DNA from 2 places in the Pantoea sp. X-Soil-ISGK-275 genome. Region 1 is predicted to be linked to the other one. Evidence: predicted binding sites of a transcription regulator. Region 1 holds the regulator's gene; the other holds the start of a gene.

Region 1 (4,971 bases):
GCGCATATCTTTCAGGTATTGCAGGTTAAAGCCCGGCTCGCTCGATGCCTGGTTTAATGAGTTGAACAGCGCGTTGTGCGCCTGATTAACCTTCATGCGCTGATAAGCCAGTTTCTCCGGCGACTGTTCAGGTCCTAACAATAGTCGCAGCGCCTCCTGATAGGCTTCCAGCGCATCGTGCGCGTTCTTGCGCAGCAGTCCGCTTTGCCACTGTGGCCACAGCCAAATCATCCCGGCGAAGGCAATCAGGCAGCCCATCAAGGTATCCATCATGCGCGGCAGCAGAAACTGTGCGCCGTTGAGCGACAGCAGCTGCAGCGAATACACCGCCGTGACGGTGAAGCCAATCATCGACCAGCCGTAATATTTCCGCGTGATCAGATAACTCGCCAGCGTGATCCCTAGCATAAACAGCAGCGTGATCGATTCCGGCACCGCCAGCTGGAGCGACGCGGCGGCGATCAGCAATCCGGCAAAAGTGCCCAGCGCACGGTGCTGGATGCGCACGCGCGTCGCGCTGTAACCGTTCTGGCTGACGAACATGATGGTCATCAGAATCCAGTAAGGTTTGGGAATGTTGAAGAACAGCGCCAGCGCGCTGCCAAACATCAGCATCACGGCAAAGCGTGCCGCGGTGCGTAACGCGGTGGATTTGAATGACAGATAACTGCGCAGCGCGGGTAACAGCGGCAAACGGCGCTGGCGATCGGCCATCAGGTCACGCGTGTAGAGCGGCTTCTGCGTACGCAACACGCGGGCGATGCGGCTGAAGTGATACAGGCAGAAGTTGCCGACCGGGTTATCCGGATGCTGGCGCGCAATTTTCTCCAACGCGCCGAGCTGTTTCTCCATATGAAAACGGTCTGGCAGCTGATGGTAGAGAATTGCATCCGCCAGCACGCGCAGTCGCGCCGAGATGATTTTGGCGTTCCAGCGAATCACCGCTTCGGCGTGGCTCTCTTCAACCAGCTTCTGCACCTCTTCCGGCTGATGCAAACTCACCGAGATGTGTTCCTGTAAATCCAGCGCCACCTGGAAAGCGCGCGTCAGGCGTTTGTGGCTGTTATCGCGACTGGCCGACAGCATATGCATTTGCTGGTAGCAGGTGGTGATGAGATCGACCGCCTTTTGCTGACGTGCCAGCAACGGTGGCAGCGCTTTTTCCGGATCGGTCAGCTGCGTCAGTAAGGTGTATTTGGCATCGCAGTAATCCGCCAGCTCGCGGAACAGCAGGCTGAGCGACTCGCGCATCGGCTGCTCTTTCCACAGCCAGAACCAGAACCAGTTGAATAAGCCGTACCACAGCGTGCCGCCAATGTAGAGCAGCGGCGGCACCCACATCGGCATGCGTCCAACCAGGCTGAGCGTGAAAATAGCGGCAATCAAAGTCGCGGGCAGCAATCGTGCATGCAGCGGGCCGATTTCGCCGGTCACGCCAATCAGCAGCGGCAACGCCAGCAAAATCAGCGGCAGCGGAACCTGATAAGCGGTGAGGATTTGCATCAGGAAACTGCCGGTGGCAAACAGCGAACCCCCCACAATCAGGCGTTTGAAGAAGCGTTTGTGCGGCGTATCCAGACCCGCCATGTTGCAGCAGGCCGGCACTAACGAGAACAGCAGCCCTTTTTGCAGATCGCCAAACAGCCAGCCGAGAGCCACAGGCAGGCACAGCACCAGCGTTTGCCGCAGCGCATAGTTAACTTCGGGATGATAGATGATTCGACGCCACATCAGCTCATCGCAAATAGAAACGGCGCGATGTTGCCATCACGCCGTGGGTGAGAAGAAATTAGCGGGTGCCGTAAACGACGATGGTTTTACCGTGTGCAGAGATCAGGTTCTGATCTTCCAGCATTTTCAGGATACGACCCACGGTTTCGCGTGAGCAGCCCACGATCTGACCAATCTCCTGACGGGTGATTTTGATTTGCATCCCGTCTGGGTGAGTCATCGCATCTGGCTGTTTGGCCAGATTTAGCAGCGTTTGCGCGATACGTCCGGTGACATCGAGGAAGGCAAGGTTGCCCACTTTCTCAGATGTCACTTGCAGACGACGCGCCATTTGCGACGAAAGTCGCATTAAAATATCCGGGTTTACCTGAATCAGCTGACGGAATTTTTTGTATGAAATTTCAGCCACTTCGCAGGCAGACTTCGCACGTACCCAGGCACTACGTTCCTGGCCTTCTTCGAAAAGACCGAGTTCGCCGATGAAATCTCCCTGATTGAGGTAGGAGAGAATCATCTCTTTGCCTTCTTCATCTTTAATCAGTACCGCTACGGAACCTTTTACGATGTAGTACAGCGTTTCCGCTTTCTCACCCTGATGGATGAGCGTGCTTTTGGATGGATATTTGTGAATATGGCAATGGGACAGGAACCATTCGAGTGTAGGGTCTGTTTGCGGTTTGCCGAGAACCATTCGCTATTATCCTCTGTTGTAATCGTGCCCAAAACACAGGGGGCATTTTTCCCTGTCAGGCGGTTTAATCGTCGAGCGTTTCCAGTAAAGGAAAAATTATTCCGGGTGGACTCTTAAGCTACGCTTTTGATTCTTCCGGCCTTCGTCTGTGATGACGAAAATATTTTCAGCACTGTTTGTAGCACAGCTTTTGCGAGCTGTCTTGTGTTGTCTCGCTTCAGCACAAGGGGGATTACTCTGGATTGCTGTTTGTCAGGTGAAAGCGTACTCTGGCGGCAAAACCGCCGCTTCAGGAGAGAGAATAATGCAGGCACGAGTGAAATGGGTGGAAGGTCTTACCTTTCTCGGAGAATCCTCATCTGGCCATCAGGTATTAATGGACGGTAATTCCGGTGATAAAGCGCCAAGTCCAATGGAGATGGTGCTGATGGCCGCGGGCGGCTGTAGCGCCATTGATGTGGTGTCGATCCTGCAAAAAGGGCGCAGCAATGTGGCGGATTGCGAAGTGAAACTCACCTCAGAACGCCGTGAAGAAGCGCCACGCATTTTTACCACCATCAACCTGCATTTTATCGTCAGCGGCAAAGCGTTGAGCGATAAAGCGGTTGCGCGCGCGGTTGACCTGTCAGCGGAAAAATATTGCTCGGTGGCGATCATGCTGGGTAAAGGCGTGGAAATTACCCACAGCTATGAGGTTGTCGAGTTGTAATCGGTCGAAGGGGAGGCATTCATGCCTCCCTTTTCACCGCCCGCACCAAACCTATTCAATCCGCTTCCCTTCAATCAGTCGCTGTACCAGCGGCAGCATAATCAGCTCCATCGCCAATCCCATTTTGCCGCCCGGCACCACCAGGGTATTGATGTGGGAAATAAACGATCCCTGAATCATCGCCAGCAGATAGGGGAACGCGATGCCTTCCAGGCCACGGAAATGAATCACCACGAAGCTTTCGTCGAGCGAGGGAATTTCGCGGGCGGCAAACGGGTTTGAGGTATCAACGGTCGGCACGCGCTGGAAGTTAATGTGGGTGCGCGAGAACTGCGGCGTGATGAAGTTAATGTAATCCTCCATCGAACGTACCACCGAATCCATTACTGCTTCGCGTGAATGGCCGCGCTCGCCGGTGTCACGCACCAGCTTCTGAATCCACTCAAGGTTAACAATCGGCACCACACCAACCAGCAGATCGACATGCTCCGCCACATTTTGCTGCTGCGTAACCACGCCGCCGTGCAAGCCTTCATAAAACAGCACATCGGTGTTTTCCGGCAGCGGCTGCCACGGCGTGAACGTGCCCGGCACCTGATTCCACGGCACCGCTTCATCGTAGGTGTGCAGATATTTGCGTGATTCGCCGAGGCCGGTTTGACCGTAATGTTTGAACGTCTGCTCCAGTAGGCCGAAATCATTGGCTTCCGGGCCGAAGTAGCTGATGTGGCGACCGAGATCGCGTGCTTTGCGGATCGCCATGTCCATTTCCGGACGCGTGAAGCGATGGAAACTGTCGCCTTCGAGTTCCGCCGCATGCAGGTTCAGCTGCTGGAAAATCTTACGGAAGGCGAGGCTGGTGGTGGTGGTTCCGGCGCCGCTGGAACCGGTGACGGCAATAATTGGATGCCTGGCTGACATAACAGAGCTCCCTGTGAAGTCCGGCGATGAGCATTGTTACCACGAATTGCCGCGGGGTGCATCAGCCGCGAAATTCACCCTTCGGCATAATATTGATCGATTCATGCAGTTCCGACCACACCAGCACCACGTCGCCGCGCTCCAGCTGGCGGCGCACGTCGGCGACTTTTTGCAGCAAACTGCGTTCCTGCTCGCCGTAATCGGTGCCTTCGCGTAACACGAAGGTTTCAATCAGATTTTCCAGCGTCTCCGCTTCGAGTTGTTGCCAGGGAATAATCACTATTACACATCCAGATAAGTTGAGAGCCAGTCGGGCACGCGTTGTTCCAGCCACATTTTCGGTTTAAGCAAGGTGCCGCCGACAAAGCCGACATGGCCACCTTGCTGCGTCAGCTGATACTGAATGGAGGCTGACAGCTGGTCAGGTTGCGGGATCACGGCATCAGTCATAAAGGGATCGTCTTGCGCATGAATGATCAGCAGCGGTTTACGCACGCCGGTGAGCAGCGGCATCGCGCTGGCTTGTTGATAATAGTCGCTGGCGTCAATAAAACCGTGCGCACGTGCCGTTATGGCATCATCAAATTCGCGTAAGCGGCGGAAAGCGCGTAACTGGCTGAGATCGACCGGCAGCGTGCCGGGCCAGGCGTGCAGTTTGCGCGTAGCGTTCTTTTTTAGCCGCGTCAGCAAATAGTGCTGATAGAAGCGAGAAAAGCCAACATCCAATTTGCCGCTGCACGGCTCCAGCGCCAGCGGCGCTGAGATGGCGATGCCGGCATCAATCGGCACATCGTGACCTTGCTGACCCAGCAGGCAAGCGAGCATGTTGCCGCCCAGCGAAACGCCGACTGCAGCGGTCGGCACGCTGCCCCATTCACGCTGCAGCCAGTTAAGGAAGTAGGTGGCATCTTCGGTTTCA
Region 2 (4,971 bases), 190 kb from region 1:
TTTTGACAGCGGCTATCAGTCACGTTTCTCGTGGATCCGCACGCGTGTTTGAGGGCTTCACATCCTTGTGAAGCCTTGTCGATCAGTGAATTATCGCATTGAGCGCCAGTACGCCGGCTAAACCGAGAATCGAGATCAGCGTTTCCATCACCGTCCAGGTTTTCAGGGTTTCCACCACGCTCAGGTTGAAGTAGCCTTTGAACAGCCAGAAGCCGGGATCGTTAACGTGTGAAGCGATCACGCTGCCGGAACCCACCGCCAGCACCATCAAGGCCGGATCGGCGTGCGTGGCCGCGATAATCGGCGTCACAATACCGGCGGTGGTGATGGCGGCCACCGTGGCCGAACCCAGCGCCACGCGCAGCATTGCCGCCACCGTCCAGCACATCAGCAGCGGTGAAAGAGACGATCCCTTCATCATATCGGCGATATAGTTACCCACGCCGCTGTCCACCAGCACTTGTTTGAACGCACCGCCGCCTGCGATGATAAAGATGATCATGGCGATGGCGGCAATCGATTCGCCGCACATATCCATCACTTCTTCCATCTTACGGCCATTGCGCAGCCCCAACGTCAGCACGGCGATTACTACCGCGATAAACAGCGCTACCGCTGGATTGCCGATGAATTCAAAGAACTGACGCAGCGCGTTCTCTTTCGGCGTGGTCAATTCGAAGACGGCGGCAATCGCCATCAGTACCACGGGAATCACTGCGGCAAAGATACTGATACCAAAGCCCGGCATCTCCTCTTCCGTGAAGATTTTTGGGTTATACAGCCCTTCCGGCGGTGACTTCTCAAAGCTTTTGAGGAACTTCGAGAAAACCGGTCCGGCAATAATCACCGTTGGAATGGTGATGATCATACCGTAGAGCAACGTTGTACCGAGATTGGCACCAAAGATGGTGGCAATCGCCGTTGGGCCCGGATGTGGCGGCAGGAAGCAGTGCGTGACCGAGAGCGCGGCGACCATCGGCACGCCGACGTACAGCAGCGGCAGACCGGCAGCTGCCACGATAGTGAACACCAGCGGCAGCAGCAGCACGAAACCGACTTCGTAGAACATCGCCAGCCCGACAATCAATCCGGTCACCACCAGCGCCCATTGCAGCCGCTCTTTACCAAACGCGGCGATCAGCGTAGTGGCAACGCGTTGTGCGGCACCGGTATCGGAAACCAGCCGCCCCAGCATGGCACCGAAGCCGAGGATCATCGCTAATCCGCCTAACGTGGAGCCGATACCTTTCTGGATCGAGGCCATCACATTCAGCGGCGTCATGCCTTCAGCGATACCGACCACCGCCGAGACAAACACCAACGCAATGAAACCATTGACCTTAAATACAATCATCAACACCAGCAGCAGTATCACACCCAGCACAATGATGGTTATTGGCATTTTTTATTATCCTTAGGAATACAGAGGGGTGATTAAGGTTTAGGCGCGGCCCGACGATAACGCCAGCCGCGTCCAGATATCACACGGCGACGCGCATGCCACCGTCAACGAACAGCAGATGCCCGTTAACAAAGTTCGATGCACCGGAAGCGAGGAATACAGCCGCACCAATCAGCTCTTCCGGCTTGCCCCAGCGTGCGGCTGGCGTACGCTTGGTGAGCCAGCCGGTAAAGGCAGGATCGTCTGCCAGCGCCTGGGTCATCTCAGTGACGAAATAGCCCGGCGCAATGGCGTTGACCTGAATATTGTGACGCGCCAGCTCCACGCACATGCCGCGCGTCAGCATAGTCACCGCGCCTTTGGAGGCCGCGTAAGGCGTGATGGTGTCGCGCCCTAATTCGCTCTGCATCGAACCGATATTGATGATTTTGCCCTGCTGACGCTCAACCATTTTTTTCGCCACGGTTTGCGAAACCAGGAATACGGCGGTCTGGTTTACCGCAATGACGTCATTCCAGTCCTGCTCCGGGAATTCCAGGAAAGGTCGGCGGCGCTGAATGCCGGCATTATTTACCAGCACATCAATCGCGCCCCACTCCGCTTCAATCTCATCCACCGCCTGCTTAACCTGCGCCGATTGGGTGACATCAAACGCTTTGGCGTGCGCGCGTAAGCCCAACTCACGCAGATGCGCGGCGCCCTTCTCTGCCCCTTCGAGCGTGGTGGCGTTGACAATCACTTCGGCACCGGCTTCCGCTAAGCCACGCGCCAGCAAAAACCCAATACCACGCGCCGAACCGGTCAGCAGCACACGCTTGCCTTCGAGAGAAAATAACTGGCTCATCACTGCTCCTTAAAAAGTTAACTGAACTTTAGCGGCACGGGTTTTATCGCCGGCAAACTGCAGCGCGGCATCAATATCCTGCAAGGCGAACTCACCACTGAACAGCGGCAACGGATTCACCACGCCAGTAGCTAGCCATTCGACGGCGGTGTTGAATTCATGAGTAAAGCGGAAGGAACCGACCAGATTTATCTCTTTGGCAATCAGCGCCATGATTGGGAAATTGGGGATGGTGCCGCCCATACCAACCTGCACCAGCGTGCCTTTGGCGCACACCACATCAAGGCAGCGCTGCAGCGAAGAAGGATGACCAGAGGCTTCAAACGCCACATCGAAATAGCCTTTGTCGGCGAGGTATGGCGCGAAATCGCCCTCTGCGGCATGAATCACGTCGGTTGCGCCCATTTGCTGCGCCATCTCCAGTGAACGCTCGCTGATATCGCTGCACACAATGGAGGCGGCGCCACGCGCTTTTGCCGCCGCCGCAATCAGGCAGCCAATCGGACCCACGCCCGAAATGAACACGTGCTTGCCAGTGAGATCGCCCGCCTGCTGCGTAGCGTGAATGCAAACCGCCAGCGGCTCAGCAAATACCATGACCGTTTCGTCGGCATCCTGCGGGAACGGCACACATTGCGCGCTATCGACCACTTTATATTGAGTAAAACCGCCATCAACGTGCGGCACATACATGGCGCTGCCGAAGAAACGCATGGTGGTGCACTGATTTTCCTGATCGCGCTGGCAATATTTGCAGGTGCCGCAGGGCTTTGAGGGATTTACCGCGATTTTTTGCTCGGGTTTGAGATTCGGGTCATCGCTCTCAACCACGTAGCCAATCACTTCATGGCCAAGAATCATCGGCATTTTGATCTCAAAACTGCCGACCTTACCTTCCTGATAGTAATGCAGATCGGAGCCACAAATGCCGCCACGCGTGATGCGCACCAACGTACCTTTGCCGTCCCATTTCACCTGCTGCTGTGCAACGCTGACTTGTTTTTTTCCAGTGATCATGCCGGATTGCGTTTCGATATTCATAACGTCCCCATAAGTGCTGTAGCAATGGGCGCCATCAGACCGGGTTACGCAGCTTTAAACTGTGATGAAGATCACCTAAAGACATGTTACGGAAAGGTGTTACCTGGAACGTGAAGTATGCAATGCAGAGGAGGCTACTGGCGGCCGTATGTGGCCGCCTGTGAAGAAAATTAATAGCCTGACATCAGGTCGTGGCTGTATTTGAACAGCTCAGAATCGGAGCGCAAACCGAGTTTTTTCAGCGCCGATTGTTTCTGTCCGCTCACCGTTTTACGGCTGCGCTTAAACTTCACGGCAATTTGCGACACGCTTAAACCATCGAGAAAACAACGCACCACTTCCACTTCGCGCGGGCTGAGGGTTTTCACCTTCTCATACATGTTGCCTTTGCTGCTGAAATCAAGGCTTTCATCCAGTGACTCTTCACTCATGACATAGAGATTTTCCACTTCATAGGCGACTTCTTTTGACAGGAACAAACGTCCTTGTGCCACCTGACGAATAGCGTGTGTGATCTCTTGCATGTTGTGGCTCTTACCAATGAAGCCTTTTACACCCGCGCTCAGCACCATTTTGACGATGGCAGGACTCTCCATTGAAGAAGAGATCAGAATTTTTTGCTGCGGATAGTGATTACGCAGTTGCTTCACCAACGCCAAACCATCCAGTTCACGCTCGCCCAGCAGGAAATCCAGTACCAGCACATCAACCACGGTACTCCTTAGCTGATTAAATAATTCATTACTTGAAGCCCAGGTTCCCACCAAATGAATATCGGACTCATGTTTTAAACACAACTCGAAAACGGTACGGACCATTGGGTGATCATCAAGGACAGCCACACGCACTTGTTTATTATGTGCATATACCATTTATTTATTCCTTTATTACAGCATTAACTTTGTCCAATTCTGACCACCACAACTGCTTCAATAAATAAATGGTATCGATTACAGCAGTCGTGAAAGAGTAGCATTCACAACATCAGAATTTTAAATTGATAGAGTCACTCTAACAGCGGCCATTTTTATATGCCTCTTTAGGTTTATATTTTATCGTGATAAATTTTTACTTGCCTGCTCACGTAAAAGTGGGAAAAGTCTGACTTAACTCCTTAACAAGACCACATAAGAATTGTCTTGAAAGAAAATGAGCAATATAACTAACTGAATTTACTAATTAATTATAGCCATATCGTAACACCACCTTCACAGACACTCTTTCACTAAAAATCAAATATTTGAGAATGGTCGCAAAATATTCTCAGCAAAAGAATAGAGCGAGCGAAAGATAACAATATCCTTATACTCGATAGTCCTGATTGACATTAATGAATATTTTAAGAAGGCTGCGTGCTAATCAACCTTAATACCTTTCGCTTGTTAGCTGTATTTTTTTTGGCTTTATTTTCATGTTCATTAATAGCATCAGAGAAAAAACTGCAATTACTGGCGCGATATGATACTGCTCAACCTGCTTTGCAACTGGCTGAGCCTATTACTTCAGAGTTTCGTAATCACGTACTCAAAGTTGCCGTAGCTGGGAAACCACAACCGCCTTTTTTTATGGATATGGATACGCGGCGATTCGAAGGCGTAAGTGCGGATTATCTCTCTCTAATTCAAAATATGCTGGATACCACGGTAGAAATCCATCATTACGCCAGCCACAGCGCGGCCCTGGA

Evidence for each region. The regulator CRP, encoded in region 1, controls carbon source genes, mostly activating them, when cyclic AMP is high. The targets are predictions, from matches to a motif close to ATGTGANNNNNNTCACAT.
Region 2: idnD (L-idonate 5-dehydrogenase) is a predicted target of CRP. The motif match lies at 3,347-3,364, and genes of this name have one in related genera.

What each region holds. Positions count from the first base shown of each region.
Region 1 is NZ_AP035976.1:3,849,633-3,854,603, reverse strand. Features, by position in the region: gene AC6I8A_RS17965 (YccS/YhfK family putative transporter) at 1-1,731, opposite strand, end outside; gene crp (cAMP-activated global transcriptional regulator CRP) at 1,790-2,422, opposite strand; gene AC6I8A_RS17955 (OsmC family protein) at 2,727-3,131, shown strand; gene AC6I8A_RS17950 (phosphoribulokinase) at 3,183-4,052, opposite strand; gene AC6I8A_RS17945 (YheU family protein) at 4,114-4,332, opposite strand; gene AC6I8A_RS17940 (hydrolase) at 4,335-4,971, opposite strand, start outside.
Region 2 is NZ_AP035976.1:3,662,710-3,667,680, forward strand. Features, by position in the region: gene AC6I8A_RS16920 (purine nucleoside phosphorylase YfiH/LACC1 family protein) at 1-52, shown strand, start outside; gene AC6I8A_RS16925 (gluconate:H+ symporter) at 83-1,402, opposite strand; gene idnO (gluconate 5-dehydrogenase) at 1,482-2,246, opposite strand; gene idnD (L-idonate 5-dehydrogenase) at 2,256-3,287, opposite strand; gene AC6I8A_RS16940 (response regulator) at 3,458-4,159, opposite strand; gene AC6I8A_RS16945 (ATP-binding protein) at 4,640-4,971, shown strand, end outside.